3 regions of the Blautia sp. OF03-13 genome follow, and region 3 is predicted to be linked to each of the others. Evidence: a T-box and tRNA genes for the amino acid it is inferred to sense, from the RefSeq annotation. Region 3 holds a T-box; the other regions hold tRNA genes.
The links. The T-box of region 3 lies ahead of DXA55_RS10595 (valine--tRNA ligase). A T-box ahead of a tRNA ligase gene usually reads a tRNA of that ligase, here a tRNA-Val.

Region 1: it has a tRNA-Val gene. The T-box ahead of DXA55_RS10595 (valine--tRNA ligase) is inferred to sense a tRNA for this amino acid. The anticodon was not compared.
Region 2: it has a tRNA-Val gene. The T-box ahead of DXA55_RS10595 (valine--tRNA ligase) is inferred to sense a tRNA for this amino acid. The anticodon was not compared.

What each region holds. Positions count from the first base shown of each region.
Region 1 covers NZ_QTVR01000001.1:241,316-252,067, forward strand. The annotation lists partial or broken gene DXA55_RS19470 (SbcC/MukB-like Walker B domain-containing protein) at 1-59, opposite strand, end outside; gene DXA55_RS01080 (AAA family ATPase) at 1,013-3,397, opposite strand; gene DXA55_RS01085 (exonuclease SbcCD subunit D) at 3,394-4,578, opposite strand; tRNA gene DXA55_RS01090 (tRNA-Met) at 4,642-4,715, opposite strand; tRNA gene DXA55_RS01095 (tRNA-Val) at 4,736-4,808, opposite strand; gene DXA55_RS01100 (aldehyde dehydrogenase family protein) at 4,920-5,531, opposite strand; gene DXA55_RS01105 (hypothetical protein) at 5,547-5,750, opposite strand; gene DXA55_RS01110 (ABC transporter permease) at 5,782-6,681, opposite strand; gene DXA55_RS01115 (ABC transporter ATP-binding protein) at 6,678-7,592, opposite strand; gene DXA55_RS01120 (hypothetical protein) at 7,592-7,795, opposite strand; partial or broken gene DXA55_RS01125 (cell filamentation protein Fic) at 8,115-8,312, opposite strand; gene DXA55_RS01130 (CD1871A family CXXC motif-containing protein) at 8,457-8,597, shown strand; gene DXA55_RS01135 (4Fe-4S binding protein) at 8,590-9,480, shown strand; gene DXA55_RS01140 (TlpA disulfide reductase family protein) at 9,511-10,458, shown strand; gene DXA55_RS01145 (hypothetical protein) at 10,630-10,752, opposite strand, start outside.
Region 2 covers NZ_QTVR01000005.1:125,872-136,623, forward strand. The annotation lists gene rlmD (23S rRNA (uracil(1939)-C(5))-methyltransferase RlmD) at 1-339, opposite strand, end outside; gene DXA55_RS05360 (hypothetical protein) at 424-654, opposite strand; gene DXA55_RS05365 (YdcF family protein) at 934-1,542, opposite strand; gene rffA (dTDP-4-amino-4,6-dideoxygalactose transaminase) at 1,549-2,682, opposite strand; tRNA gene DXA55_RS05375 (tRNA-Met) at 2,872-2,945, opposite strand; tRNA gene DXA55_RS05380 (tRNA-Val) at 2,979-3,051, opposite strand; gene DXA55_RS17030 (hypothetical protein) at 3,143-3,304, opposite strand; gene purD (phosphoribosylamine--glycine ligase) at 3,484-4,755, opposite strand; gene purN (phosphoribosylglycinamide formyltransferase) at 4,761-5,387, opposite strand; partial or broken gene purM (phosphoribosylformylglycinamidine cyclo-ligase) at 5,381-6,405, opposite strand; gene purE (5-(carboxyamino)imidazole ribonucleotide mutase) at 6,431-6,937, opposite strand; gene DXA55_RS05410 (aminopeptidase) at 7,060-9,081, opposite strand; gene DXA55_RS05415 (HD domain-containing protein) at 9,149-9,760, opposite strand; gene DXA55_RS05420 (hypothetical protein) at 9,826-10,143, opposite strand; gene DXA55_RS05425 (VanZ family protein) at 10,124-10,600, opposite strand; gene DXA55_RS17255 (hypothetical protein) at 10,715-10,752, opposite strand, start outside.
Region 3 covers NZ_QTVR01000012.1:25,114-35,865, forward strand. The annotation lists gene DXA55_RS10580 (hypothetical protein) at 1-685, shown strand, start outside; gene DXA55_RS10585 (SseB family protein) at 769-1,209, shown strand; gene DXA55_RS10590 (MBL fold metallo-hydrolase) at 1,282-2,082, shown strand; T-box leader at 2,193-2,413, shown strand; gene DXA55_RS10595 (valine--tRNA ligase) at 2,509-5,160, shown strand; gene DXA55_RS10600 (LTA synthase family protein) at 5,161-7,377, shown strand; gene DXA55_RS10605 (bifunctional folylpolyglutamate synthase/dihydrofolate synthase) at 7,560-8,855, shown strand; gene DXA55_RS17315 (hypothetical protein) at 8,882-9,055, shown strand; gene DXA55_RS10610 (tetratricopeptide repeat protein) at 9,065-10,480, shown strand; gene DXA55_RS10615 (anti-sigma factor antagonist) at 10,688-10,752, shown strand, end outside.

The DNA.
Region 1 (10,752 bases), on a different contig from region 3:
ACCCATTTGTACTCTTCTTCCACGGTCTGCATCTGACTTTGCTGATTCCGAATGGCATCATATGTGTTCTGATTCGTATTTGCCGCGTGATACTGCTCGTTATAACGCTGATCCAGAACCTGTTTCTGTTCGGAAAGTCCCCTTAAATCTTCCTGTAATTCTATTTCTGACGGGAGTGGCTGTTCCTGTGAATCCGCTGTTTCTAACGCCTGAATCGCCGTAAGCGCCGCCTGTACTTCCGTCAGTTTTTTCTGTATGGCATCCAGTTCCTCTTTTGCTGTTTTCTGTGCTTCTTCCAGCCGTTCTTTCTGTGCTTCCCAGGCTGCAATATGTTCCAGAAGTTCTGTTTCTTCTTTTCCCGCAAGCTGCGCCTCTTTTTCCCGGATCTTTTCCAGCAGTGCTTTTCTTTCAGCCTTTTGTTCCGTTTCCCGCAGCTCTTTTTTGCGAATTTCCTGTTCTCTTTGCTCCGTTTTCTGTGTTTCTTCCTGGATTTCCTGTCGGATCTTTTTCAGTTCCTCCTGTTCTGCAAGAATACATTGTTTCTGTTCTGTCAGTTCTTTTCGCTTTTGTTTCAGCCAGTGCTGTTCCCATACAGACCGAATCCACAGCTCTCTTTCCGCATCTGCAAGTTTTTCTGCGATTTCCGATCCCGTAAATTCATTTATCTGTTTTTTCACCGTTTCTGCACTTACCAGATCCTTCAGCTGCTCCTTCCCATCTCCAGGCCTGCCTTCGGATTTCGCTCCTGTTTTCTGCTGATCCTGTTCTGCCCAGATCGCTCTCTGCTCTTCCAGATTTTCCAGCAGTTTCTCTTCTTGTTCCTTCCATCTCTTCCGATCGCTTTGCAGTACTTCAAGACGGCTCCGCACCTTCTGCAGCCGCTCATGATCCTCTTTCCGCTCAGCTTCCGCTTTTTTCTGCCGTGCGATACATTCTGCACGGCGGCTCACCTTTGCCCGCGTGGCAGCAATCTCTCCCTCACACTGTTTCTGTCTGTTTTTCCGGAAGGAAATCACCTGGCAATCTGATCAGCCAGGGAGTTTCTGTCCTCGCTCTCCCCCGGACCCTTTCTTTGCGCAGGATTCTTTTTCTCCATAAAAGCAGTCGTTTTTTGTGCCTCCGCAATTTCTTTTTCCAACTGTTCTTCCAGTGCTCTTTTGGTTCCTTCTGCCCGGCCAAGCTGTGTCTGTTCCGCTGCAATGGTCTTTTTTATGCTTTCCAGTCTTTTCTGCCGTTCTGTCTGTCTTTTTTCCAGTTCCGCATATTCCATCTGACGTACTTTCTGTGTTTCTTCTTCCTTCCGAAGCTGCTCTGCCTTCTCGACCGCTTCCTGTTGAAATAAAACATCCGGCATCTGTGAAAGTCGCTTCTGTTCGTGTTCTTTCTGACTCTCGGGCAGTTCTCTTAACAGCCATTCCGTTAGCTGTGCACGTTTTTCCTTTACCTGTCTGCGGCAGCTGCCCGCAGCCTCGCTTTGTCCCGCAGCTGCTTCCTCCTGCATCCGAAGTTCTTCTTTCTTGTGATCCAGCGTTTCTTTATCTGGCGTATGTTCTGCTCGTCTGGCAGGCTGCGGATGATGAATAGCGCCGCAGACCGGGCATGGTTCTCCCTCTGTCAGTTTTTCTGCCAGAATTCCCGCCTGTGCATCCAGAAATAAAGATTCCATCGCCTGATATGTTTCCCGTAAAGCATCTCTCTTTTTGATTTCACGCTGGTATGCACCTTGCTTTTCTTCCAGTTCTTTGCGTCCCTGCTCCCAGCTTTCCAGCAGATTTTCCAGCGTTTCCAGCTTCTGGTGGTATTTTTCCTGCAGCAGCGCGGCTCCGTCTCTTTCGGCCAGATGTTCTGCCGTTGTCGCGATATCCGCCTGTAAGTTCTCTTCTTCCTTTCGCAGTTGTGTCACCTGCGCGGCAATCTGCGTCCTTTCAGCCGTCGTTCTCTCCAGCTGTTTTTTCGTTTCTTCTAAAGTGTGGATTTTCTGTTCCAGATTTTTCTTTTCATCCAGCAGTTTTTCGCAGACCTGATCCTGCCCGGCCAGCCTTTCTGCCTCTTCGGCTGCCCTGGCCGCTGTCTCCTCTGTTTCTTTTATTTTTTTACAAAGAACGCTTTCCTCTTCTTTGTTTGCCGTTTCCTCTTTGACTGCGCCTGCAATTGTCTCGCAGTATGCTTCCATCTGCTGTATCTGCTCTGCGGCATACGCTTCTTTTTGTTCCGTCCGTGCAAGTTTCACCTCCGCATCAGAGAGACGTTCTTCCCGTGCTTTCTTCTGTTCCAGGACTTTTTTTGCACGCTCCTGCTCTGTCTGAAGCTGTTCTTTTGCTTCTGTTGCTGCCTGCAGTTCCTTTTGCAGCTGTGTCATTGCACTTTGCTCCTGCTGCACTTTTCGCAGCAGTTCCAGACACACTTTTTCTTCCCGAATCTGCTCTTCCAACTGCTTACAAATCTCTGCCTCTTTCTCTGCCTGCTCACTTCTCTTTTTCTTTTCTTCTTCCTTCGGAAGCAGAGTCTCCCATTCTTTTTCTTTCTGCTCTTTCTCTTTTTGTCTCGTCTGTCGCTCTTTTATTTTTCCCAAAAGCTGGTTTTTCTTTTCGATCTCTTCATTTAGCGTACTCTGCTCGTCTTGCAACGCCTTTAATTTCTCATCGTCCCATTCGATGCAGCGTGCAAGCAGTTCCATACCGCGCATAACCTGGCCGTCGAATTTATTTTTCTTCAGCCGGTCAAACTCTGTTTTCCATTCTGCCTCTTCCGGGCAGACAACATTTTCCAGATACTGGCTGATGCTGCGTTTCTTTTCATCGTATATTTTCCAGCGCTCCTTTGCTGCTTCCCGCAGGCGCTTCTGCAGCTCCTGATAAATCTCTGTGTGAAACATTTTCCGGAAAATTTCACTCCGATCCGCTGTTCCTGTCAGCAGAAGCTTCTGGAAATCTCCCTGCGCAATCATCGCAATCTGTCGGAACTGACGCTGATCCAGCCCGAGAAGTTCTGTCACTTTCTTTGTCACTTCCGAAGTTTTCGTAACCGGCTGCCGCTCATCCGGAAAAATCAGTTCTGCATTCGCTTTCTCCATCGTCATGCCCTGTCCGCGGTCCTTCGGGCGCAGATATTCCGGGTTTCTCTTTACCGTATAGTCCTTTCCCTGATACGTAAACGTAAGCTCTACGAAGGTACGCACCTCCGGTTTTGCATACTTACTGCGGAACATTTCGCCTTTCCGAATTTCACCGCTCGCTTCCCCGTAAAGCGCAAACGTGATGGCATCAAAAATCGTTGTTTTTCCAGCGCCGGTGTCCCCCGTAATCAGATACAGACCGCCGCCCAGCCGGTCAAAATCAAGTTCTATCCGGTCCGCATACGGTCCGAATGCACTGATGACTAATTTCTTTGGTTTCATGCCTTCATCCCCCGTAACAATTCTTCCACCAGCGCTTTCTGCTGTGCGGTCATGCTCTGATTATTCTGTAATTCATAAAATTCCCGGAACAGTTCCAGTTCTGATTTTTCCTCCACTCGTTCCGCCGTGCCAATGTCTGCAGCAGACCGGGTTCTTTTGTTATCGTACTCCAGGCGCATCAGGTTCGGATAGATCGTTCGGAGTTTTGCCATTCCATCCGGCACATCTTCTTCATCCGTCAACGTCACCAGAAGGTAATCCTCGCAGTCGCTGTTCTTATAAAATGTTTTTGCCGTGACTTCCAGATACGTCCCCCGGATTTTCCTGAGATCGTGCAAGGGCTTTAATGGAATTGTTCTAAGCTCCACCGTTCCTTTTTCTTTTAATTCGATCACCGTAATCGATTTTTCCTGTCCTGCTTCCGAAAAAGAATATTTCAGCGGCGAACCGCAATAGCGAACCGTATCTCTTTCCACCTTCTGTGGGCTGTGGATGTGCCCCAGTGCAGCATAATCAAACTTTTCAAACAATTCTGCCGGAATCTGATCCAAGTCGCCAACCTGCAGTTCTTCTGCATCACATCGTTTTGCCCCGGTTACGAACTGGTGGGCCAGAATCACATTTCGATCCTGTTCATCAACCAGATCCTGTTCCAGTGCAATCCGAACTGCATCCGCTGTACACATTACTTCTTCCGCACGCTCCGGCAGGGCATGGCGCACCACCGCAGGCCGTAAAAACGGAAGCAGATGAATCCACACCGTGCCATACGCATCCTGCAGCGGAATTTTCTCTATCGTTCCATTGTATACCTTTGAAAAATAGATCCCGCTTTTTCCCATCAGGCTGGATCCAAATGCCAGACGCTCGGCGGAATCATGGTTTCCACTGATAATAAAAGTGGGAATCCGATTGGTGGAAAGCTCTGTCAGAAACGCGTCAAAAACCTGAACCGCTTCTGCACTTGGAATCGTACTGTCGTAAATATCTCCGGAAAGCAGTACGCCATCTGGTCTCTCTCTTTTTGCAGCATGCAGAATCTGCGACAAAATGTACTTCTGATCCTCGATCATCGAAAATTCATTGACTCGCTTTCCGATGTGGAGATCGGATAAGTGGAATAATTTCATAAGCGCCTCCCTGTCATTTTCCATGGTATTGTAATCTGCCGGGCCCGCCACTGGCAGCCCCCTCCGAACGTAAAACAACAAAAGCCCCTGCTTTCGCAGGAGCTCTCTCTTTCGTAGCGAGAGGGGGATTCGAACCCTCGACACCGCGGGTATGAACCGCGTGCTCTAGCCAACTGAGCTATCTCGCCATACTATATTTTTAGAAGTATGGGGCCTACAGGGCTCGAACCTGTGACCCTCTGCTTGTAAGGCAGATGCTCTCCCAGCTGAGCTAAGACCCCATATCTGTTTTCTAGCAGTTCTTACGTCCTGCTGACAATATGTATATTAGCACGTTTTGTTCTGTTTGTCAACGATATTTTTTGAAATTTTTCAAATTTTTTCTTTTGTTTCTACAATACCAGCGATTTCATGTCCTTCCGGCATACGCTGTCTTTAACTATCCATTCTTCTAACAGATCTTTCAGGGCATTTGCACTGACCGGTGCATAAGCACTTGGCTTTACCACCGCAGTATTTCCTGCCGCAATGGCATCTACCAGCGGTTCTAACGTCAGCAGAACAGGGTAATTCCACGGGCTCATAATCAGCACATTGCCATAAGGAGAAGGGCTTTGATAACTTTTTGCAGCGAACTGCGCCAGCGGTGTTCTGACATGTTTTGGTCTGCAAAGCCGCCCTAAGTGCTGCTTCATCCAGCGGATTTCCCCCTGCACCAGTCCAATCTCACACATCACACTCTCCGTCTTGCTCTTTCCAAGATCCGTATGCAGCGCTTTGCAGAGGATCTGCTCCTGTTTTTGCAAGGCCATTTCCAATCTGCTCAAAGCCTCCATCCGCACATACAAACGCCCATTTAATGCGGTACGAACCGAAACAATACGATCCGCATTTACAATCGTTGTCTTTGATGCACGCTTCATACATTTTCTTGTTATTTTCTCTTCCAGCTGATACAGTCTGCTTTTAATTTCATAAAACTCATTTGACGTATAAGCAAACACCTTGTTTTCCACTGCCTAGAAATATAAAATATCTTCTGTTCTTATGGAAACACATTCTTTCTTTTCTGTGTATCCCCGGATAGATTCCCCTTTGCTTCTTACATACTCTTTTATTTCTGCAAATTCTTTCGTAAAATTTACATATTCGAGTATAACGCCCTCTTTTTCCGGGTCATCGATCTCTCTTTCTGCAATATTCATAACTGTCTCTTTTCTCATTTTTTATTCATTCTATAGTCGAAGGATATATTTACTTCCCATCTTTCTCCGGAAGAGCTGTCATGCACAAAAAAATAATTCCAAATACCACAACACATCCCACCATAAGCATCACCATCTGATTTACACTTACTACAGACCCCTGGAACTTCGGGTTACAATCCAGTGTATCACGAATCGCAGTAATCATTTCTTCTGGCAGCTGATTGTTCTCCATCTCTTCGAAGATTCCACGGAGCATATGATTTTTCAGCAGGGAAGTTCCGTAGGTACTTGGCAGATACGACAGTACTTTCTGCAGGCCGCTGCCGAAATTTGAAATCGGCATGTAAGCTCCGCATAAAAATCCATACCCGGCACTTACGATCGTTCCCACTGCGGATAACTGACCCTGGGTTGTCAGTGGAAAACTGACGATGCTTGACAACGTGCTTCCAAAGAGTACCAGTAAAATTTCATCGAGAAGAACCCAGAGTACATCTACAGCGCTCATATACCAGCCCATTTTGTACATATAGCCAAAGCATAATACAAGCGCAAGCCCATTCACCAGCAGGGAATTGACTACAGTAGATAAAAAATACCCAAGATAAAGCTGTGCTTTGCTGATTGGCGATACATTAAAATCTTTCCTTGTTCCGTTTGCCCGGTCCTGTACCATCGTAAGATTCACGCAGAATGTCACAGTCACACAGCTGACTGCCAGAAGAGCCGCGGCAAGCTGTGCGGCCACCGTTCCATCGATCAGTTTGTCTGAGATTGTAATCATGTCCGGGATCGCGGACACAAAGGAATCTCTGTATACGTTTGCCAGAAATGTAGCATACAGCAAAATCAGAATTCCCGGAGTAATTAAAGCCGAAAAAAACATTCCTCTGTCTTTAAAAAACAATTTTCTGTTTCGACTTATAAGTGCAAATACTGCCTTCATCTGTGCTCACCTCCCAATGTTTTTCCGGTTACAGCAAGAAATACATCATCCATTCTGCCCTTTACCACTTCATAATCACGGAATATTTCCTGATGTTCCACGATCAGCCGGGTAGCCTCTGCGGTATTTTTTACTTTTAACTGATAGCCATCCCGGATCTTTTTATACTCTCTGCCCAGTGTTTTGATTTCTTCTTCTGTCACACCATAAACAGACATAGTGTCCTGCACATACTCATTTTTCAGCTCAAAAGGAGTTTCTTCTGCCACGATGCTTCCTTTATCCAGAATCACCACATAACCGGCATTTGCAGCTTCTTCCATGTAGTGCGTAGTCAGAAAAACTGTCAGCTTTTCTTCCACTCGAAGTTTTTCAATGATATCCCAGATCAAAAGCCGCGTCTGTGGGTCAAGTCCTGTCGTTGGTTCATCTAAAATCAGAAGTTCGGGCCGATGCAGCAAGGCTCTTGCAATATCAATTCTTCTTCTCTGTCCGCCGGACAGTTTTCCGACCGGCCGGTTCAGATAATCTCCGAAATCAAAAATCTCCACCAGTTCCCGCAATCTTTTTTCAAACGCTTTTCCTGTTATTCCATAAAGCGCTGCTCTGTTTTTCAGATTTTCCCTGACGGTAAGTGGCTTGTCCAGCACACTGTCCTGAAATACCACGCCAAGCATTGTTCCAACTTTCCTTCCGATCTTATCCAGATCTGTGCCCTGGATCTGAACCGTTCCGCTGTCTTTGCGAAGCTGCCCGCAGATGATCGAAATCGTTGTGCTCTTCCCTGCCCCGTTTACACCAAGGAATGCAAAGAGCTCTCCTTTTTTCACCTGAAAACTCAGATCATTGACTGCTTTTACATCACCAAAGCTTTTCTTTAAATGAGTGATTTTAATCATATCTGTTTCCATTACGCCTGCCCTCTCCTTTGATTTCTTTGCTGTTCCACATAAAAAATATCAGACAATTTCAATTGATACAAAACGTGATTTTTATATCCACATACCGATGTTTGTCCAAATACAGCTTCCCGAACATTCTGCACCCAGGATGCTTCCCTGTTGTGGCAATATACCATAACATGTTCTTCCTGCTTTGGATCAATCTGTTCCACCTCACATGTCATCCATCTCACCCCCAGTTATTCCTATTTCTTTTATATATGATTTTACAGCATTCGTCCAGTCTGCATGATGTAAAATGCAGAAATTCGCGGGTAAGATGCCAATTTCTGTTGTCTGCTCGTCTGGCGCATAGGAATTCATAAAAATAAGTGGAAAGCCATGTCAATGGACATGCAACTTTCCACTTATTCATTTTCATAAATTTTTTAATCACTTGAAACTCCACGTCATGAATTCCCGCTTATCTTAATACTTCATCTTTGATCTGTTGTCCTTCCATCTTTTCAACATTCCTCTTCTCAAAATGAGTTATGAATACGAAATCCTAAAATAGTCTAAATATTCCTTATACCGATCCTGCGCTGTCAGACAGGTATCCATCAGATAACCTTTTTCATTGTTCCATTCTTTCAGACCACGATAATAAAACATCTTCAGATCCTCTTCGATCATGAACGGAACGATATTGTACTTCAGGCATTCCTTGAACATAAGCAATCGGCCTACACATAATTTCTTCTCATCTTCAACAACTAATAATCTCAATTTATTTTTCTCCATTTTCTTAACAGGAATTTTACGCCCTCTATTGTATAATGCAAACATCGAAAGGTCAATAAACGGACTTTGAACATTGAAAGGAGTATTTTAATGAAATCTGAACAAGCAACACAGATTCTTTTACTTGCAGCCGGTCTGGTGTTTTTCCTTGTCGGGATCTTCCGCGGAGAAGCAGCGGTTGTTCTTAGCAAGGCAATAAAATTATGTATGGAGTGTGTAGGAATTGGATAAGAAAATGAAATCAAACAAAAACTTTCTGGCCCGCTTCCGCGGATGGATTCAGGCAGTTGCTACACTGCTGACCAACATTCACATCCCGAATCTGTTTAAAGGGAAAATTTATCAGGGAAATGTAAAAACGATGTGCGTCCCGGGACTAAACTGTTACTCTTGTCCTGCCGCCACAGGTGCCTGTCCGATTGGAGCTTTTCAAGCCGTGGTCGGTTCTTCAAAATTCAAATTTACCTACTACATCACCGGATTTTTCATCCTGTTAGGTGTTCTGTTAGGGCGGTTTATCTGTGGATTCCTCTGTCCGTTTGGATGGTTCCAGGATCTGCTGCATAAGATTCCGGGCAAGAAACTTTCCACCGCAAAACTGAAGCCTCTGCGGTATCTGAAATATGTGATTCTGGTCGTCTTTGTTATACTACTTCCGGCATTTGTAACCAATTCACTTGGTATGGGAGATCCTTTCTTCTGCAAATACATTTGCCCACAGGGCGTACTTGAAGGCGCAATTCCGCTGGCACTTGCCAACTCAGGAATCCGTGCCACACTCGGACATTTATTTACATTTAAGTTCACAATCCTTGCGCTTTTCATCATCCTGAGCATCTTGTTTTACCGTCCATTTTGTAAATGGATCTGCCCGCTGGGTGCTATTTACTCACTGTTTAACAAGGTATCTTTTCTTAAGATTCAGGTTGATCATGAGAAATGTGTTGGCTGCCAGAAATGTAGTCGTGTCTGTAAGATGGATGTCAATGTAGTAGACACACCAAACCATCCGGAGTGTATCCGATGCGGAGAATGTATGAAAGCCTGTCCGACTGATGCAATCTGCTATCATTACGGATTTTCAACTAAGAAACAGGCTGAAAATAAAAACTAATAAAACGTAATTTAAAGGAGATTTAAAATCATGAAAAACAAAACACTTAGAACAAACTCAATGAAATTAAAAACGGTAATTGCTGCATCCCTTGCCATTTCTGTACTTTTTGCGTTTACAGGCTGCGGAAATTCCTCCTCAACAGACAATACAAACACAAAACAGGAATCTTCTTCCACAACAGAAACGGGCAGCGCAGACGAGCTGAACGAAAAACGGAATGACCTTTACCAGCAGGAAAACCAGCTTTTTGTTGATCACAAAGATGCATGGGACAAAGCCTTTGGTCTTATGAACAAGAACGCTGCCGGTGATGCCATGAGCGAAAACTATGCTGATTCCCTCGCAAGCACAGTGGAATCTAACAAAGACTCTTTCTCTGAAGAAGAATATGAAACTCTGTGCAAAGACATCGAGACAATCCGCGGAATTGAAGAAGAAATTGCCAAGCTTGAGAAGGAGATTGCTGCATCCGATTCCTCTGACAGCTCTTCCTCCAAATCAGACGAATCCACAGCTGTATTCAAAGGTTTCAAAGGAAAAGATCTGGATGGAAACGATGTAGATGACAGTCTTTTCGCTAAAAATAAAGTTACCGTTGTAAATTTCTGGTTCAGTGGATGCAAGCCATGTGTCGGAGAGCTCTCTAAGCTGAATGAATTAAATGAGAAACTCAAAGAAATGGGTGGCGAAGTTGTTGGTATCAACATGGATACTTTAGACAACAATGAAGCCGGAATCAAAGAGGCAAAAGAAATCCTGAAAGCTCAGGGCGCTTCCTACAAGAACCTGACTTTCGATTCTAATTCAACAGTTGGAAACTATGCTGGAAAAGGAAACATCATGGCATTTCCTACAACCGTTCTTGTAGATAAAGACGGAAATATCGTTGGGGAACCTTTCATGGGTGGCATTGACGATCAGTCAAACTACGATCAGCTGATGAAGCAGATTCAGTCCGTACTGGACCAGAAATAATTACATAAATATCCTAGTTAGGGGGCAGTTACTGTTTGCAGTAACTGCCCCCTAACATCATTGAGAATTTCACTGCACTGCTCAATGCTCCTGAAATCAGTTCTGACTTACTTCCGGCAAAACGGGAACCTGTTTCAGTCACAAGAGATAAATAAGATTGCACTGAACATCTCAATTATTCTCTTCCAAATCTTCCCAAGGTTTCAGACCCATTTCCTCCCAGGTGACACCATACGGTGCATCTCCGGAGGTGTAACCGGCAATAAAGAAAAATCTGTCATCTTGCAAGATTTC
Region 2 (10,752 bases), on a different contig from region 3:
GACCTGGCCGGCCTCCACGAGGGCATCGTCGAGCAGTTTTTTCACCTGACCGGCCTTCATTGCAAGCTGATCCTCATAACTCATCGTCTGGTACATGCATCCGCCGCAGGACGGGAAAATACTGCAGACCGGATCGCGCTTTTCCATCGGGGATTTTTCTGTTACTTCGAGCAGGCGGCCCTCCATGCGGTTCTTTCTTTTTTTGTTGATCTGAAAGCGGATCTTCTGTCCCGGAATTGCATTTTTCACGGTAACCGTCTCGCCCTCCACATGTACACGTCCTTTATTCGGGAAATCGATTCTTTCCACGACTCCCTCGTAAATTTCTCCTTTTTTCATTCTCTTCTCCTTCTATGTCAAACTGATTTCCGGACAGAAAAACTCCGGTACCACGTTCCGGCACCGGAGTTTCTTTTTTCCATCCTACTTATCTTCGTCTTCATCCTCGAAGTAATCGTCGAAATCGTCATCGAAATCATCTTCGAAGTCTTCCAGATAATCCGGAGTTACAAACCGGTATACTGCGTATGCGATTCCTGCAACTGCCGCTACCGCTCCGACAATGGCAAGGACCCATAAAATCACGTTTTTCGGTTTTTCGCTCTCACGTTCTCTCTGTTTTAAAAGCTCTAATACTTCATCAATCTTATTCATACTGTCCACCAACCTTTGCTTTAGATTAGAAACTTAACTTAACGATAGTATACCATACGAGCCGCAATTTTACCACAATTTCCGCTCTTTTTTATAAATCTTTTCGTTTCACTTACAGTCGGTATTTTCACGGAGTCTGACATGTCGAGAATAGTTCGACTGTGACTTTCCTCATGTCAGTGGAGGATACCGATTTCTCTCCGCCTACCACTGCCGTTATGTTTCTTTTAACAATTCATCCCACCGCTTTAGAAGCGGGGGACTTCTTGTCTACTGGTGTTAAAATTCAGAATCCGCCGGCAGTTCCCGCAGAATCTTGTGGAACTGACCGCCGCAGCGCTCCATTTCTCCTAACACCTGGTCGATCCATTCACCCTTTGTATGCCAGTTTTCTCTGGTGAACTCAATATCCGAAGGACAGACAAAAAACTCTGTCTCCGGGTAGACAAGCTGGTAATACAGAATACACCGTCTCGCATGGAGATTCCGGCAGCAGAGGATCGCTTTTTTTACCTCGATGCCCGCCGCATCTGTCACTTCCCGTGACCGCAGTGCATTTTCATACGTATACGTCGCCTTGTCTTCGCGCAGAATCGCTTTCTCCGGCACGCCGTTTTTCTGCAGTACCGTCCGCAGAAACTCCCACTCGGTTTCATAGTTCCCGCCGTACTGCTCCGCAAGATCCTGTACACCGGCAAAATGCCCGAGCACAGTACTGTATCTTCCCGACGGAAGCACATACGGCGCAAATCCTTCTTTCCAGAGTTCTGCCGCGTGCGCCGCCATCTGCGGATATCCGTTTCCCGGCACAAAAATCACATCGGCTTTCTGCGGCTCATCCTTCACGAAAATATAGTCCGTAAAGTAGTTTAAAAACTTCTCATACATGAAATGTTACCACTCTTTAAAGTCCATGAGGCACTCTACGACATATGCCATATCCTGTTCAGACAGGCTGTAGAACATCGGCAGACGCATCAGGCGCTCGCTCTCTTTTGTTGTGTATTTGTCCTCTCCGTGGAAAACACCGAACTTCTGTCCGGCCGGGGAGGTATGGAGCGGAACGTAATGGAAGACACACATCACACCGCGCTCTTTCATATAGTTGATCAGTTTTGTACGCACTTCCAGATTTCTTGCCTTGATGAAGTACATATGTGCATTATGTACACAGCCTTCCGGCACAACCGGCTGCTCGATCTTTCCGGCCTCAGCCAGCGGACGGAGCTGCTCATGGTAATAGTTGTAGATGGCCATCCGCTTTCTGTCGATTTTCTCATGTTCCTCGAGTTCTGCAAGCAGGTAAGCCGCATTCATATCGCTCGGCAGATAGGAGGAACCGTAGTCGATCCAGGTATATTTGTCGATCTGTCCGCGGAAAAACTTGCTGCGGTTCGTTCCCTTTTCACGAAGGATCTCTGCTTTTTCCAGATAATTCTCATCCTGGAACAGCAGCGCGCCGCCCTCTCCCATCGTATAGTTTTTCGTCTCATGGAAGCTGTAGCAGCCAAAATCGCCGATCGTTCCAAGGGCTTTTCCCTTGTAGTACGCGCTCACGCCCTGTGCCGCATCCTCTACAACCTTCAGGTTATGGCGTTTTGCAATATCCATGATGGTATCCATTTCACAGGCAACGCCCGCATAGTGAACCGGAACAATCGCTTTTGTTTTTTCGGTGATAGCATCCTCAATCTTGGTCTCGTCGATGTTCATCGTATCCGGACGGATATCCACGTAGACGATTTTTGCTCCGCGCAGAACGAAGGCATCTGCAGTGGAAACAAACGTGTAGGACGGCATGATCACTTCGTCGCCCGGCTGAATCTCAGACAGGTAAGCTGCCATTTCCAGTGCATGGGTGCAGGATGTCGTAAGCATCGCATGTTTTACGTTGAAATTGTCCTGCATCCAGGCAGAACATTTCTTCGTAAAAGGACCGTCGCCGCACAGCTTGTTGTTTTCCTCTGCCGCCTGGCGGATGTATTCCAGTTCTGTTCCAATAAAAGGTGGTTTATTAAACTCTATCATTGTTTTTTCCTTATCTTTCTTCTATCCATTACTGTTTTATTTACTTTCAGAGCCCAAAACAAGCTCTTAGGTAGTCTTATTTTCTCACAAATCCCTGTGGATTTCAAGACACGATTTTGACATGACAGCCATATCATCATACTGTCCATAAAGCCAAAAGAACCCTTGATTTCTCAAGGGTTCCATAAGTAGCGAGAGGGGGATTCGAACCCTCGACACCGCGGGTATGAACCGCGTGCTCTAGCCAACTGAGCTATCTCGCCATATTCATTTTCAACATCGTTTTTCATAAAATATGGGGCCTATAGGGCTCGAACCTATGACCCTCTGCTTGTAAGGCAGATGCTCTCCCAGCTGAGCTAAGACCCCACATCGGTGTTTTGTCTGTTGGCTTTTTATCTGTATCACCAACCGACTTTGTTAGTATAGCATTCCACCCGCCAAATGTCAACACTAATTTTCAAATTTTTTCGATTTTTTTCAACTTTTTCTCCCGCCACTCTTTCAGGTACTGCTCCTGTTCCAGATCTTCCCGTTCTTTCTCCCATCCTGCCGCCCGGCAGAGCGTCCATGCAAGCAGAAGAAATACGGCAAAAATCCCCGCCAGACAAACGATTCCCATCTTTTCCGACCGCCTTTCCTGTTCTGATTCTGCTAAAAACCAAAGGATCTCCTTACTATTGTATCCGGAACGGCGGCGCTTTATTCCCTTTTCAGAATAAAAAGACAAAGCCGCCAGATTTCCCTTTCACCGGGATTCTGGCGGCTCCATTTTACTCAAAATTAAAATTCACATTCACGTTACGCTTCGTCAATCGCTTTTCCAATATCATGGCGGTAATATTTATTGTCAAAGTCAACCCAGTCAACAGCCTTATATGCATTCGCACGTGCCTCTTTCAGGGTATCGCCAAGTGCTGTCACGCCGAGGACACGGCCTCCGTTTGTCACGATCTCGCCGTCTTTGAACTTCGTTCCTGCATGGAAGCAGTAATAGCCCTCATGCTCTTTGAACGTCTCGAGTCCGCGGATCGGGAATCCTTTTTCGTAGGAAACCGGATAACCGTTCGAAGCCAGTACGATGCAGACACACGCATTATCTGCAAACTGCAGGTCGATCTGGTCGAGAGTTCCGTTGATGCAGGCTTCAAATACATCAATGATGTCTGTCTTCATACGAGGAAGCACAACCTGTGCCTCCGGATCGCCGAAGCGGGCATTGTACTCGAGCACCTTCGGTCCGTCCGGTGTCAGCATCAGTCCGAAGAAGATAACTCCCTTAAACGGTCTTCCCTCGGCTGCCATCGCATCTACGGTCGGCTGATAGATATATTTCTTACAGAACTTATCCACTTCTTCGGTATAAAACGGACTCGGGGAGAAGTTGCCCATACCGCCAGTGTTCAGGCCGGTGTCGCCGTCTCCTGCTCTCTTGTGGTCCTGTGCGGAACTCATCGTCTTGATCGTCTTTCCATCCACAAAGGAGAGAACGGAAACCTCACGTCCCGTCATAAACTCCTCGATGACCATCTCGTTTCCGGCACTGCCGAATTTCTTGTCGAGCATGATCGTCTTGACGCCCTCTTTTGCTTCCTCTAAGGTATTGCAGATCAGAACGCCTTTTCCAAGAGCCAGACCGTCGGCTTTCAGCACGATCGGGAATTTTGCAGTCTCGAGATATTTCTCTGCCGCTTCCGGATCGGAGAATGTCTCGTATGCCGCCGTCGGGATATGGTATTTTTTCATCAGGTCTTTGGAGAACGCTTTCGATCCTTCCAGGATTGCCGCATTCTTTCTTGGTCCGAATACGCGCAGTCCCTCTGCCTCAAACACATCGACAACACCGCCGACCAGCGGATCATCCATGCCGATGACGGTCAGGTCAATCTCTTTTTCTTTCGCAAAAGCAACGAGCTTGTCAAACTCCATCGCTGCAATATCGACACACTCTGCGTACTCCGCAATTCCTGCGTTTCCAGGAGCGCAGTAAATCTTGTCTACCTTCGGGCTCTGCGCCACCTTCCAGGCAATCGCATGCTCTCTTCCGCCGCTTCCTACAATCAGTACTTTCATCGCTCTTACTCCTTTATCTTTACGTGTCCGTCTTCTACCGTTACTTTTCCGTTTGCAATCAGATCAATCGCACGCGGCATGATGACCCACTCGGCCTCTTCCATGACGCGCTGCTGCAGTGCCTTCGGTGTATCGCCCTCGTGCACTTCGACTGCCTTCTGCAGAATAATCGGGCCGGTGTCTGTTCCGCCGTCCACAAAATGAACCGTCGCTCCCGTCACTTTGACGCCGCGGGATAATACGCCCTCGTGCACTTTCAGTCCGTAATAGCCCGTTCCGCAGAACGACGGAATGAGGGACGGATGAATGTTGATGATCTTATTCGGATAAGCATCCACAATGCTCTGCGGGATCACAACCAGGCATCCTGCGAGCACAACGAGATCGACGTTGTACGACTGCAGTTTCGCCAGCAGTGCCTCGTTGAATGCTTCTCTCGATGCAAAGGTCTTCGGGGAAAGGCATACCGCATCAATCTCCTTCTTTTTCGCACGCTCCAGCGCATACGCTCCTGCATTGTTGCTGATGACAACGGAAACCTCCGCGTTTGTGATGGTTCCCTCGTCAATCGCATCCAGAATCGCCTGCAGGTTCGTGCCGCCGCCGGAGACGAGAACTGCTAATCTTAGCATAACTGTACTCCTTTTTCTCCGTTTTCAATGTGGCCGATCACATATGGCGTATCTCCTGTGGAACGGATGGCTTTCATCGCTGCGTCTACATCTTCCGGATCAACAGCCAGTACCATACCGATACCCATATTGAAGGTGTTGTACATCATCTGCTCGTCGATATTGCCTTTCTTTGCCATCAGATCAAAGATCGGCGGTACGGTGTAGCTGTCTTTCTGTACAACGGCTACGGTATTGTCTTTGAGCATACGCGGAATGTTCTCGTAGAAGCCGCCTCCGGTGATGTGGCTGCATGCTTTTACGGTTACACCGGCATCTTTGATGGCGCGGAGTGCTTTTACGTAGATACGGGTCGGTGCAAGCAGGGTCTCGCCGAGGGTTGCGCCGAGCTCATCATAGTATGTATTTAAAGAATCTTTTGTCATATCGAAAACTTTGCGGACAAGAGAAAATCCGTTGCTGTGAACGCCGGTGGAAGCCATGCCGATCAGTACGTCTCCGGCTGCCAGATTTTCACCGGTAATCATGTCTTTCTTGTCACATACGCCGACAGCAAAACCTGCCAGATCGTACTCATCCTCCGGCATCAGGCCGGATGCTCTGCGGTCTCACCGCCGATCAGTGCCGCATCGGACTGCAGACAGCCTTCTGCAACGCCTTTTACGATCGAAGCTATCTTCTCCGGATAGTTCTTTCCGCATGCGATGTAGTCGAGGAAGAACAGCGGTTCTCCGCCGGCACATGCGATATCGTTCACACACATGGCAACGGCATCAATGCCGATGGTGTCGTGTTTATCAAGAATCATGGCGAGCTTCACCTTGGTTCCGCATCCGTCTGTACCGGAAAGCAGCACCGGCTCTTCCATTTCTTTGATTTTTGCCAGGGAAAAAGCGCCTGAAAAACCGCCAAGGCCGCCTAATACCTCCGGGCGCATGGTTTTCTTTACATGCTCTTTCATTAATTCTACTGATTTGTATCCAGCTTCAATATCTACTCCTGCGTTCTTGTAATCCATGGTGAACCTCCCTTGTCCTTTGTTTTTATTTACTGTAGTTACGGTATCCTGTTTCCTGCAGTTTTGCGTCTTTTGCCTCAACCTGCTCTTTCATTTCCTGTGTATATGCTTTCAGTTTTGCAAGCAGTTCCGGATCGGAAGTTGCAAGAATCTTTGCTGCCAGGATTCCGGCATTGGCACCGCCATTGATGGCAACGGTTGCTACCGGAATGCCGCTCGGCATCTGTACGATGGAGTACAGGGAATCACGACCTCCAAGCGATGTGGTATGCATCGGAATTCCGATGACCGGCATTGGGAAAATAGCTGCGCACATACCCGGCAGATGAGCTGCCATACCTGCGCCTGCAATGATAACCTTGAAGCCTTTCTCCTCTGCGGTTTTTGCATATTCGAAAAATACATCCGGCTCGCGGTGTGCGGAGATGATTTTCATCTCGTACTCAATTCCAAATTTTTCCAGCATGTCGGCTGCTTTGCTCATTACCGGCATATCAGAGTCGCTGCCCATCACAATTCCTACTTTAGCCATGTTGTTCTCCTTTTCTGATTAACTGTTCTAAGCGTTATTCATTAGTTATGCTTATATTTATGTTTTAATCATTCAGTTCTGCTTATAATATACTAAGCAGGCGCAGAAATGTCAACCCATAATCAGCCAAAAGGTTCATTTAATTCTTCCGTTCCCGGCAGGACGAAGCGTCCGTCCTCAATGAGAGGGATCGTCGTTCCGTCTGCTTTTTCGACCGCAACCGACTGCAGTTCGCGGTACGGAATCGTGATGTCCGTGTGGCATCCGAAGTATGCTTTCGACGGATCTTCTTTCCGTTTTGCCGAAACCTCGTTCTCGCGCGCGATTACTTCTTTTCCGTCCGGGTTGTACATCGGGCTGTCCTCCGCCCAGGCGTAGCAGGTGTCGCCCATCGCAAAATGCGGGCCCATCTTCTCTGCGATCAGGATCGGCAGTTTTCCGGCGATGCCGTACTGCTCTGCCATCACGTACGCCGTCGTGTTCGTTCCGATGGCAAACTCACCGATCGGCAGCGTCCTGTGGTGATACAGCAGGTTTTCTTCTATATAAGTACGATTGTCCTCTTCTTTTTCGAAGTTTGCGCAGTCATACGCGGTGATCATGCCGTCAGTCAGCGTCAGGCAGAGATCGCGGTAATACAGCTCGTTCAGGTAGACTCCCGTCACATGGAGCACGCCTGTCGTGCCGGTAAGACTCGGGGAAGTAAAGACCTCTCCGACCGGAATATTGCAGTCGGCAACACAGTTCTCGAAATTCGTCTCTTTCGCAGGATCGTTCAGATGATGCAGCATCACGCGCAGATCCGTTCTGTTCTCTCCTTTTCCAAGCACATGCACGGAAACACCCTCGTCGAGCGCATCGATCAGGTACTGCTGGATGCGCTGGTATTTTTCGTAATCGAGCGTGTTGATCTTTACGATCTCACGGAAAATTTTTTCGTAGCGAGGATCGATCTCCGGCATCGGGTAGGCGATGATCGTGTAGCCGTACTCGTCATCCTTGATATAGCGGTTTACAATCTGGCCCGCCTCGTTCTGGAAACCGACACGGAGCTTTTGCTGGCGCTCGTTTAAGTGTAGTGCCTGTTTTTTATTTACTGGCTCAAACGGAACTTCGCCGAAGGTTTCCACCACGGCAGGGCCGGCATAGCCGTCCGCCAGTTCTTTGTACTCGTCGTATTTCACCTGCATCGCGCGGAGCCGTCTCTTCACGAGATCCTCGTTGAGATACAGCGCCTCATCGTTCCGGTGATCGTAGTCATACTGCTTATTCGCAGACGCACCGGCAACCCACGTTCTCCGCGCGCCGCGGGAAATCACCGGCTCGAGTCCCATCTCGCGGAACTGTAATATTGCCGCACGGATCATGCGCTCAAAACCGATATGGAAGCGGATGCTGACTGTCTTCTTTTTCGACAGATCTTTTCGCGCCACGAGAAAGCACTTGCGGAAGCCTTCTGTGTAGGTGCGTGCCATCGCGTCGATTTCTTCCTGGCTGAACGTATTTAAAAAGCGGGCTGTACCCTTCTCATTTTCGGTGATATATTCGCCGTACTGGTACAGATACCGCAGATCCGTCAGATCAGATTCCATCACAATATCCTTCACAAAGTGCAGCGACGGGTCGACGATTTCGCGCACCTGGTATTCCTGGCGCTCCTCGGCGTAATCGCTCACATACCAGTAAATGCTCTCTTTTACATACTGCGCGGACGGCAGCGTCTCCTCCTCGAACATCGCATACAACTCGAGATACAGCTCCATCGCCGCAGTCAGCTCCAGCAGGCGGTCCTCATAGACCCAGACAACAGCATTTCCCAGCTCCCGGTACAGGCAGCAGAGGCTCCTTCCATGCGTTTCACCAAGTGCCCGCACGGCAAACGCCGGGTTTCCGTAGGAGGTCTCATACCGCTCCCCGATCACATCTTCATACGGCTCGCGGTTAAAAACAGCCAGCTCTTCCTCGGATGCTGTTTTTAGATATCCTTCTGCGATTCTGCTCCGGATCTGGTCCATTTTGCAGAGGTACTGTGCCATCTGTGCAAAAAAATCGCGGTACGGCTGCGGAACGCTTTTTTCCGCCGGAATCTGGCGGATCCGCTCAATTGCAAGCGCATACCGCTCGTTTAATAATTCATCCGTCATAAAAAAATCCCTTTCTGTTTCTCTTTAACTGTTACGAGGGGCAGATCTGCCCCTCATTCTTCTTAACTTATTCCTGTTTTTCTTCCCGGTCGTCAATAATTTTTCCATCCCGGATACTCTGTTCGAGAATCTCTTCCATATAACTCCAGATCTCCTCGGAGCCGGTCGCCGTCTTCTCGTTTCGTTTTAACGGCTGGGAAATCCGCACATTGTGGCTGGTCCAGTCTTTTCCATCGTTCTCATGATTTAAAAGCAGCGGCTGAAAATTGTCCATCACATGGGCAAAGCGCGCTTCCGGTGTCTCATACGCTTCGAACTCGAGCCAGAGATCCATCAACATTCTTCCCTGATCCTCCGGCAGCAGGCCGTAGATGCGCTCGGCCGCTTTGTGTTCTCTCTCGTCTTTTGTTTTGTTTGCCTCCGCGTCGTACGCATACGTGTCGCCTGCATCAATCTCCACGAGGTCGTGAATCAGCAGCATGAGCATCGTTCTGCCGATGTCGATTTTCTCACTCGAATATTCCTGCAGCAGAAATGCCATCACCGCCATGTGCCATGCGTGCTCCGCGTCGTCCTCCTGGCGCGAATAGCCGCGGATGTGCGTCTGGCGCAGGATCTGTTTTTCTTTATCAATCTCCAGAATAAAATTCAGCTGTTTTTCAAAACGTTCGCGATCCATCTTTTTCCCCTTTTCTTTATATGTACTCCCGGAGTCTTTCTGTGCTTGATTTTACGAGAGTACATTTATCTCACACCGATCAGAAACAGTGCCAGCCATGCGACCAGCATGCCGCCGCTCGTAATCGAGCCGAGAACCGACATTCTGTGGCTGACCTGTTCTTCTTTAAAGCTCTTCATTCCCACATAGAAGCCGTATCCCGACAGAAGGAATGAGAACAGTCCCGCTGCTCCGAGAAAAATGCCTCCGTTTCCGCGGAATGCAAACGATACGACCGAAGCCAGCAGAAACAGAAAGACCGAAGCACCTGCCATATAGAGAGCTTCCTTTCCGCCTTCCGACGGCTTCCGGACAAAATTGTAATTATACTTCTTCCTCGCCATATTTCCATCTCCTGAATTTATTGCAGATCAGGAATGCGCCGCAGCCGATCATGGCTCCAAGCGTATTCAGCATCAGATCATCTACATCAAAGCAGCCCACCTTCGTGATGAGCTGAATCGTCTCCACGCAGAGGCTGAACATAAAACCAAGAAGCGATACTTTCCAGAAACTCTCCATTTTTTTGTGCATCACCGGAACGATAAAGCCGAACGGCAGAAAACCGATCACATTGCCCGCCAGATTTAAAAATGCGGCAAGGAATCCCACCTTTTCGCGGTAAATCCAGAACCGTCTGATTTCCTGAAACGGCACCAGATTGTAACGGTAATCCAGTTCAAAAAAGTTTCTTCTCCCGTATTCTTCTGCAAAAAACAGAAAATAAACGAGCGCAAGAAGATACACCAGAAATAAAATCCGTCCCACAACGCGGATTCTGGCTTTCGTCTCCTGCTTCATCTTCGTTTCCCCTTTCTGCGTTGTTCTCCCCTCTGCTATCAGAAACGCCGGCATACCTCATCGGCGCACGCGCTTCCGAAATATCCCGGCATTTTTTCTTTTTGAAAGGCGCTTTTAGAACATGATTTCCCCGCGTCGTTTCAGCAGGCCTG
Region 3 (10,752 bases):
CACGGCGGAGCGCAGTGCAATCTGTCATTATCTCGGCATCATCTACACGCGGCTGATTGCGCAGAAGCTGTACGGAATTGACTGTATGGTACCGCTGAACCTGATCGAGCAGCCGGGGGAGAAAAAATTTGTAAAATACAACGGTGCATACCGCCAGGATCTGATCGGATACGGAAAGCAGAACGCATGGAGCGTCTGGGAGCCGGTCGGCAGGAGCGAGAACAGCCAGGCGGCCTTTGGAAACGGATGCCGGGCGGCGTCGGAGATCGAGAAGATCAATGAAAATCCGCTGGCGAAGAGCGCGGCGTGCATGACGTATTACGAGAGAGGCTATCTGAATGCCGTTGTAAAAGAGCCGGAGCGGACCGGGGACGGGACACTTTGGTTTCCAGAGGAGAATTATTTCAAAGCATATTATCAGCCGCTTTTCGAGCTGTTTGCGGACGAACAGCCGGGTGAGCTGTACGGAAGCAGCGGCGGCTTTGAACTGGAGCTGACTCTGCCGTGGACGGAGGAAGGAAAACGCGGCTTCCGCCATCTGCAGATCGGAACGGATCAGGTGACGATTGCATTGATGCGGGAAGGGAAGTACGATCAGATCTTAAAGCGGATGGAAAACGTTTTGGATTTATCAAAAGAGCGCAGATTCTGCGGGGAAGACGGCATCTGGGTAGGCGCAGAGTAAATGTCATCGGAAGTGCCGAAGCTGCCGGGGATGATGGTACACAGATTCTGTGTGGGAAAAGCGAAAAAGAAAGGACAAGAGCAATGGCAAAAGAAATGGAAACTCCAAAGGACGAAGGGCTGCAGGGGAATGAAACGATAGAGGAAGCAATTCTGGGACTGCAAAAGGAGCCGACGCCGGAACTGCTGGCACATGTGCTGACGGTAATCCGCCGCAGAATGAAAGAGGGCGGACAGGCGATTCTTTCCGTGGAACCGCCATCCGGCGACGATCAGATCCGGATCGGAACGGTAAAGAGCGCAGACGGAAAAGTCTGGTGGGCCGCGTTTACGAGCTTTGATGAGGAATTAAAGGGGAGCAGCAGCGTGAAATCTACGTTTCTCGTGAGTCTGGAACAGCTGATCCACATGGCATCCGAAACAAAGGAGATCAGCGGTGTGATTTTCAATCCGTGGAACCGCACGATCATGCTGGATCATACGCTGCTTTCGATCATCATCGGGGAAGAGAATGCGGGGCACTGAATTGCCGAAAGGAAAAAAGCAAGCACAGAAAGACTCCGAGGGTACATTATTATTTTAAGGAGGTTTTACATCATGGAGGGTTTTCAGGTAACAGAAATCGGGGAAAAAATTTACTGTATTTTGGACGCAGGAAATTCATCGTTCTATGTAGTAGAAGGTGAAGAAAAAGCGGCTGTCATTGATACCGGCATTACGGCAGGCACAAAGATTCTGCCGGTGATCCGTGAGCTGACGGACAAGCCGCTTCTGCTGGTCATCACGCATGCGCATCCGGATCACATGTATCACATGGATGAGTTTGATGAGGTGTACATGTGCCACGATGAAAAGAAGATGGATCCAGAGACGCTTGTGATGCTGACAGCGGGAAAATTAAAACCGTGGGAGGAGATTCATGACATCCGTACCGATTCCGTGATTCCGCTCGGCGGCACAGAGCTGGCCGTCTGTCAGACACCGGGCCATACGCCGGGCAGCGTTGTTGTGCTGGAGACGAAACAGAATTACCTGTTCACCGGAGATGCGATCGGAAGCGGCTGCGGTGTCTGGATGCAGGTGCCGGGCGGAACGAGCCTGGAAGAGTATTACGATGGTCTGGTTGGTCTGATGGCGTGGCTGGTGAAAAAGGGCGGCCGCATGAAATTCTTCGGCGGTCATCACACGCAGGTGTTTGAATCGACGGCGCATCCGGTTTACAATCCGCTCAGCCTCGGCGTTCTCGCAGATCTCATCGACCTTGTGGATCAGGTGATCCACGGCGAAAACCTGGGACGGCCAAGCAATGCGAAGCCGTTTTCGAAAGAACAGGTCCGCTACGCGTCGTACGGCCGCGCAGAAATGCAGTACTGTGCATCGCGGATTCACCGAAAATAAGCGCGTGAAATCTTAAAACTTCCATAAGAAGAAAGGTTTTTGCCCGCGGCGGCTTGACAAAATAAAAAAACGCGATTATGATAAATGCAGTTTCTATTCCAACAGAAAAAGAAAAGGTTATGAGGAAGAGGAGTACATGGCAGGCCCCAAAAGAGAGGACGGTTCACCGGCTGAAAGGCTGTCCGGGAAGGTGGTCATGGAAGGTAGCTTCTGAACCGGAGAGCTGAAAAGCACAGAAGATGTGATGATTAGGTTCTCACGCATGAGTCACGTTACAGACTCCGAAACGAGATACAAATTAAGGTGGTACCGCGGAATTTTCGCCCTTTGCATGCATGTTATGTGTATGTGAAGGGCGTTTTTGATTTAAGACAAGCCTCTGCGGGAATAAATACCACAATACACCAAACATAAAAGGAGGATCTCATGAGCAAAGAACTCGCAAAGACCTACGATCCGAAAGGACTCGAGGACAGACTGTATCAGAAATGGCTGGATAAAGGATATTTCCACGCCACTGTAAACCCGAACAAAAAACCGTTTACCATTATGATGCCGCCTCCGAACGTAACCGGACAGCTTCACATGGGCCATGCACTCGACAACACCATGCAGGATATTCTCTGCCGTTTCAAACGGATGGAGGGATATGAAGTCCTCTGGCAGCCGGGAACCGACCATGCGGCGATTGCAACCGAGGTAAAAGTTACCAATATGCTCAAAGAGCAGGGCATCGACAAAGATGAAATCGGACGCGAAAAATTCCTGGAGCACTGCTGGGAGTGGAAGAAAGAGTACGGCGGACGCATCAACAGCCAGTTAAGAAAGATCGGCTCCTCCGCAGACTGGGAGAGAGAACGCTTCACCATGGACGAGGGATGCTCCAAAGCCGTAGAAGAAGTATTCTGCCGTCTGTATGAAAAAGGATGGATCTACAAAGGAAGCCGCATCATCAACTGGTGCCCGGTATGCCAGACTTCCATCTCCGATGCAGAGGTTGAATATCAGGAGCAGGCAGGCCACTTCTGGCACATCAACTACCCGGTAGTTGGAGAAGAAGGCCGCTTCGTAGAAATCGCAACGACCCGTCCGGAGACTCTGCTCGGCGATACTGCCGTAGCTGTCAATCCGGAGGATGAAAGATACACCGATATTGTAGGAAAAATGCTGAAACTGCCGCTGACCGACCGTGAAATCCCGGTTATCGCAGATGCTTACGTAGACAAAGAGTTCGGAACCGGATGCGTTAAAATTACACCGGCACACGACCCGAACGATTTTGAGGTAGGAAAACGCCACAACCTCGAAGAGATCAACATCTTAAACGATGACGGAACCATGAACAACAAGTGCGGCAAATACGCCGGCATGGACCGCTACGAGGCAAGAAAAGCCATGGTAGAGGATCTCGAGAAGCTTGGCCTTCTTGTAAAAGTAGTGGATCACGTTCACAACGTAGGAACCCACGACAGATGTAAGACAACCGTAGAGCCGATGATCAAACCGCAGTGGTTTGTAAAAATGGCGGATATGGCTGCCGCTGCCAGCGAAGCGGAGAAGAACGGCGAAGTAAACTTCATCCCGGACCGCTTCAGCAAAATTTATCAGAACTGGCTGAATAACATCCATGACTGGTGTATTTCCCGTCAGCTCTGGTGGGGCCACCGCATCCCGGCTTACACCTGTGATGACTGCGGCGAGATCACCGTTGTAAGAGGCGGAATGCCGGAAAAATGCCCGAAATGCGGCAGCACCCATCTCACCCAGGACCCGGATACCCTGGACACCTGGTTCAGTTCTGCTCTGTGGCCGTTCTCCACGTTAGGATGGCCGGAGAAAACACCGGAATTTGATTACTTCTATCCGACCGACGTACTCGTAACCGGATACGACATCATCTTCTTCTGGGTTATCCGTATGGTATTCTCCGCACTGGAGCAGACCAAACAGGTTCCGTTCCACCACGTACTGATCCACGGACTCGTTCGTGATTCCCAGGGACGCAAGATGAGTAAATCCCTCGGAAACGGTATCGATCCGCTCGAAGTCATTGACAAATACGGTGCAGATGCTCTCCGTCTGACTTTGATGACCGGTAATGCACCTGGAAACGATATGCGTTTCTACTGGGAGCGTGTAGAAGCCAGCCGTAACTTCGCAAACAAAGTATGGAACGCTTCCAGGTTCATCATGATGAACCTGGAAAAAGCAGAAGTTCCGTCTGAAATGCCAAAAGACAAACTGACACTGGCAGATAAATGGATTCTTTCTAAGGTAAACACGCTGGCAACGGAAGTAACGGACAACATGGACCGCTACGAGCTCGGTATCGCCGTACAGAAGGTTTACGACTTTATCTGGGAGGAGTTCTGCGACTGGTACATCGAGATGGTAAAACCGCGTCTGTACAGCGAGACCGACGAGACGAAGGGCGCTGCACTGTGGACCTTAAAAACCGTTCTTGGCAATGCATTAAAGCTGCTGCATCCGTTTATGCCGTTCATCACAGAGGAAATCTACTGCACACTGAATCCGGACGAGGATTCCATCATGATCGCCGCATGGCCGAAAGAGACCGAAGACTTTGCATACGCAGAGGATGAGGCAGCCGTTGAGATGATGAAAGAGGCGGTAAGAAGCATCCGTGGTGTCCGCACCAGTATGAACGTACCGCCGTCAAAGAAAGCAAGCGTATTCGTTGTAACGGAAGATGCTGCTGTACAGGAAACCTTCAAAAACGGTGCTGTATTCTTCGGAACTCTGGCAGGAGCAAGCGAAGTTCACGTACAGGCAGACAAAGCCGGCATCGCAGACGATGCGGTATCCGCAGTGATCCCGCAGGCAACGATCTACATTCCGTTTGCCGAGCTGGTTGACCTGGAAAAAGAGATCGCCCGCCTTACGAAAGAGGAAGAGCGTCTGACAAAAGAGATCGCACGTTCCAACGGCATGCTTGGCAACCCGAACTTTATCAACAAAGCTCCGGAAGCAAAAGTTCAGGCAGAGAAAGAAAAACTGGCGAACTATCAGCAGATGATGGAGCAGGTTCAGACAAGATTGGAGCAGCTGAAAAAATAAATGAAAAAAGGAAAAAAACTGCATGGAAACAAGGAAACCGTAGTGAAAGTCTGCAACTGGCTCTCTTTGCCGCTGCAGGCCCTGGGATGCTGTATTCTGTATCTGGTGATTGAAGCATTTTCCCGCCATTCGCTGGCATCTGCATGGAGCTACATGGTGGAAAGCCCATGGGTCTTTTTGTACAATGCATTTTTGATCTTCACTACTTTTATGGTAGTTTATCTGTTCCGCAGACGTGTGCTGGTACGGCTGGTGATGAGCTGTTTCTGGCTGCTGCTCGGCATCATTAACGGTGTGATTCTGGCAAACCGCGTCACGCCGTTTACCGGACCGGACTTGCGGAATTTAAGTGACGGCGCAAAGGTCGTGACGAAGTATCTGTCGAAAGGTACCATGATCCTCGTCGTAGCAGCCCTTGTGGCATTATTGGCATTTTTTGTATGGGTCTGGATCAAAGGACCGAAATTTCAGGGGAAAATCCGCTGGTATCTGAATGTGCCGTTGATTGCTCTGGTAATTGTACTCTTTACGGGAGCAACAAATCTGGCGCTTGCAAAGCGTGTGCTTTCCAGCTATTTCGTCAACATCGCATTTGCCTACCAGGATTACGGCTATCCGTACTGTCTGGCAGTCACCCTGTTTGATACGGGAATTTCAGAGCCGAACGGCTATTCCGAACAGCTCGTGAAACAGATTGAGACGAGTGAAGGCGAACAAAAAGAGGATGATACGGTAAAACCGAATATTATCTTTTTGCAGCTGGAGTCCTTTTTCGATCCGGAGCTGGTTAATTTCCTCAACATTTCCGAGGATCCGATCCCGTATTACCGGCAGCTGATGAAGGATTATTCTTCCGGTTATCTCCGCGTGCCGGTGGTGGGAGCCGGAACAGCAAACACAGAGTTTGAAACTATTTCCGGCATGAGCCTCCGGTATTTCGGAGCGGGTGAGTATCCGTACAAATCGGTGCTTTCAGAGGAGACGTGTGAGAGTGCGCCGTATGTTTTAAAGAATCTTGGCTATGCGACCCATGCGATCCACAACAATGAAGCAAACTTCTATTCCAGAAGAAGTGTATTCTCACGTCTTGGTTTTGATACCTTTACCTCGGAGGAATATATGCCGGATATCTCGGATGTGACGGCGACAGGATGGGTAAAAGACCATATTCTGACAAAAGAGATCATAAAAACGCTCGATGCGACAGACGAACCGGATTATATCTATACGATTTCGGTACAGGGCCACGGTGATTATCCGACAGAGCCGGTGCTTGACGATCCGGAGATTACAGTGACAGGCGCGGAAGACCGGGAAAAAAATAATTACTCCTGGGAATATTATGTAAATCAGATTCATGAGATGGACAAATTTGTCAAAGAGCTGACGACAAAGCTTGCGGATTATCCGGAGCCGGTGGTACTTGTGATGTACGGGGACCATCTGCCAACGATGGGACTGAAAGTAGAAGATCTGGAGAACCGCTATCTGTATCAGACCGAATACGTAATCTGGGATAATATGGGACTGAAAAGGAAACAGGAAAACATTGCTTCCTACCAGATTGCAGCAGAGGTTATGAACCGTGTGGGAATTCATGACGGAACCATTTTCCGGTATCATCAGACGAGACGGAATACGAAGAATTATCAGGTGGATCTCGAGGTGCTGCAGTATGATATGCTGTATGGAAAACGGTACGTTTACGGAGAAGACGGAGAGACACCGTATGAGCGTGTGAAGCTGCAGATGGGTGCTCTGCCGGTAACACTGGAACGAATCGAAAAATCCGGAGAAGATACCTGGTATTTTTACGGAGAAAACTTTACGGCATCGAGCCGTGTGGAAGTCAACGAGGAGATACAGGATACCGTTTATGTCAGCCCGTCGATTCTGATGGTGCATAGTCTGACCCTGGAAGACGGTGATCAGATTACAATCGCGCAGCAGAGCAACAGCTCGACGAAGAAGGTGCTGACAAGGACAGAGCCGATGATGTATGAAGAGCCAAAAACGGTATCTACACCGACGCCGACGCCGAACCCGGACAGCACGAAAACGGACGTGACACAGGAAAATGCCAATACGAGCACTGCGCCGCAGGATGAACTGACGGCAGCGCCGTCCGGTGCGCCGGAGGGCGAAGGCGACAAGATTGAGCCGTCAAAAACAGAAAACAGCGATAAACCGGCCGAAGACGGCGGTCTGCAGAATTAAAAAGAGTGTCCGAAAGATCATACAGTGGGGCGGATTTTGACGTCCCACTGTATCTTTTTACGGGGAAAGTCGAAAAGTCGGGACAAAATTTTGAAAATTGCTATGGACATATCCGGTCACTCGATTATAATGATACTAGGGTCTGAAAGCAGCCCTAAAATACTGAAGAATGGTGAAATAAAGTGAATTATACAGAAGCAGTTGATTATATCGAAACAATACCGAAATTTACGGTGAAGCATCCGCCGGAACATACGAGGGAGCTTCTTTCGCGCCTTGGGAATCCGCAGGAAGGGATCAAAATTATCCATGTGGCGGGCACGAACGGAAAGGGAAGCGTCTGCGCGTACTTGAATGCGATGCTGCTTGCAGGCGGCAAAAAGACAGGACTTTTTACCTCCCCGCACCTTGTACGCATCAACGAGCGGTTCCAGATCAACGGGGAAGATGTGTCGGATGAGCAGTTTCTCGACGCATTTCTCAAAGTGGAAAAAGCAGCCAAAGAATACGAGGCGGAGGGCGAAGGCCATCCGAGCTATTTTGAGACGCTGTTCCTGATGGGAATGCTGATTTTCAAAGAAGCCGGCGTGGAATACCTGGTCATGGAGACCGGCCTTGGCGGACGGCTGGATGCGACAAATGTGGTCGAAAAGCCGCTGGCATGCATCATCACGTCCATCAGCCGCGACCACACCGAGTATCTCGGCGACACCCTCGAGGCGATTGCGGGAGAGAAAGCCGGCATCATCAAAGCCGGTGTCCCGGTGATTTACGACGCCAGCCAGCCAGGTCCGGCGTCTGTCATTGCCGCAAAGGCGAAAGAGATGGGAAGCCCGGCATGGCCGATGGAGCCGTCGTTCTATGAGATGAAAACACAGAGCCGCGAGGGCATCACCTTTACCTTTGCATACCTGGGCGGCGAAAAAGCAGAGCTTGCGATTCCGTACGTGGCAAAATATCAGATGATGAATGCAAGCCTTGCGTTTTACACGATGCATATTCTGCAGGACGTGCACGACATTCCTAAGAACGTGCTTGCGGAAGGTCTTTCGAAGATCAAATGGCCGTGCCGTATGGAAATGGCTGCGCCGGGCGTCATCATCGACGGCGCGCACAACGAGGACGGCATTGCACAGTTTGTCAGCACGGCAGGCTATTTTGCGAAAGAAAACGAGATCACGATTCTGTTCACGGCAGTTGCAGACAAGCACTATCATGAGATGATCGGTGAAATCTGCGAGGGCATCCATCCGTCCCATGTTGTTGCAACGCAGATCGACGGAAGCCGCGTCGTACCGGCGGAAGTGCTTGCAGAGGACTTCAGAAAAGCAGGATGCACGGATGTCTGCGCGGAATCGGAGATCGGGGCAGCGTATGAGAAGGCACTGGAAAAGAAGGGCAGCGGCATGCTGTTCTGCGTGGGTTCTCTGTATCTGGCGGGCGAACTGAAAGCATATCTTGCAAAGCGGAATGGTTAGCGAATACAGGAAGGAATTTTTTGTTTATGTTAAATTACGAAGAAGAACTGAAGAAGTTTAAACCGTGTCTCGATGTGGACGAGGTGGAGGATGCGATTTACAGCCGTGATCTGACGGATGTGATCGACATTTTGAAAGAAATGATGAAAAACGACAAGCCGGAACAGGAAAACGAGACAGAAGCGGAAAAGGAAGAGTAAGGTGCCGGAATGAACTGTATGAATTGTAAATCGGTTGTGGACGTCGGAATGGAGATCTGTCCCAACTGTGGTTTTAACCTGAGAGTACAGAGAAAATGTTTTTCTCTTTCGAATATGTACTACAATCTGGGCCTCGACAAGGCAGAGATCCGGGATCTTTCCGGAGCGATTGATATGCTGCGGCGGAGCCTGAAGTTTAACAAATACAATATCCATGCGCGGAACTTGTTAGGCCTTGTCTATTTTGAGACGGGTGAAGCGGTTGCGGCGTTAAGTGAGTGGATCATCAGCAAGAATATTATGCCGGAGAATAATGTGGCGACGGAGTATATTGCGACGCTGCAGGCGGAGCAGGCGAAGCTGGATATGATCAATCAGACGATCAAGAAATACAACAGTGCGCTGAAATGCTGCCGCGAGAACAATGAGGATGTGGCTGCAATCCAGCTGCGCAAGATTCTGAACCAGAATCCGAAGCTGATCAAGGGATATCATCTGCTGGCGCTGATTTATATTCACAAGGGTGAGTATGAGAAAGCGCGGAAGATTCTGAAAAAGGCGGCGAAAATTGACAAGACAAATTCGACGACGCTGCGTTTCCTGAAGGAGGTTGACTTCCAGACGGGTACGCAGACATCGCTGGAGCCGAGGCGGTTCGGACGCAGGGAGCGGACGGAAGAGCAGCGGGAGGACGAAAGAGAGCGGGTAGTAAGCGGCGATACGGTGATTATTCCGCCGACGTTCCGCGAGACATCGACGGCGGCTACCATGCTGAATATCGGCATTGGACTGGTGCTCGGCGCACTGGTTGTGTGGTTTCTCGTCGGGCCGGCGAATACGCAGAGAATTAACCGCCAGGCGGATGAAAAGGTTGTGGAATACAGCGGAAAAATGGCGAGCCAGGAGGCGCAGCTGAATCAGCTTCAGAGCCAGGTGGATTCCCTGAACGAAACGACGGCATCTGCCCAGCAGCAGATCCAGACGGCACAGGACACGGTGGCTTCGTATGAAAACCTTTTGAAAGCAGTGGAAGCGCAGCAGCAGGGCAATACAAGCAATGCAACCAATGCACTGACGGAGGTCAACCCGGAGGCCCTCTCTGTAGATGCAAGAGCCGTTTACGATACGATCTACAAGAGCATGCAGTCGACGATGTTCCAGGAACTCTCAGATTCTGGCGTCAGTGCGTTTGATGATTCGAATTACACGGAGGCGATTGATAAGCTTTCGAAGGCTAAGAATATCAACGACAGTGACTATACGGTGCTTAACTATCTGGCGCATGCGTATCGGCTGAGTGGGGATACCGATAATGCGATTTCGGTGTTCCAGGAGATCATCGATAAGTTCCCGGGAACCCAGAAGGCTACTAAGGCCGAGCAGCAGATTGAGGCGCTGGGGGGGACTGTGAAGACGGAGGAATAGTGAGGACGGATGCCCACGGGGCAGAATGCCGCAGGAGATGCGGCGCTGTTTCGTCGGGCTGATACCACTGACTACGCGGAGGGTGCGTGGGACGAAGGGCAAAAAAGTATAAAAGTGAGAAGATAAAACACAAAAGATGAAATTCGCTTTACGGCGAAAAATCTTTTGTGTTTTTTATTTTATGACAGGAAAAAGGGAGGATGGGAAATGGATAATCGTGTTTGGGTGAAGGATGCGGTGATGACGATTCGGCTTCCGGAAGAGGTGGATCA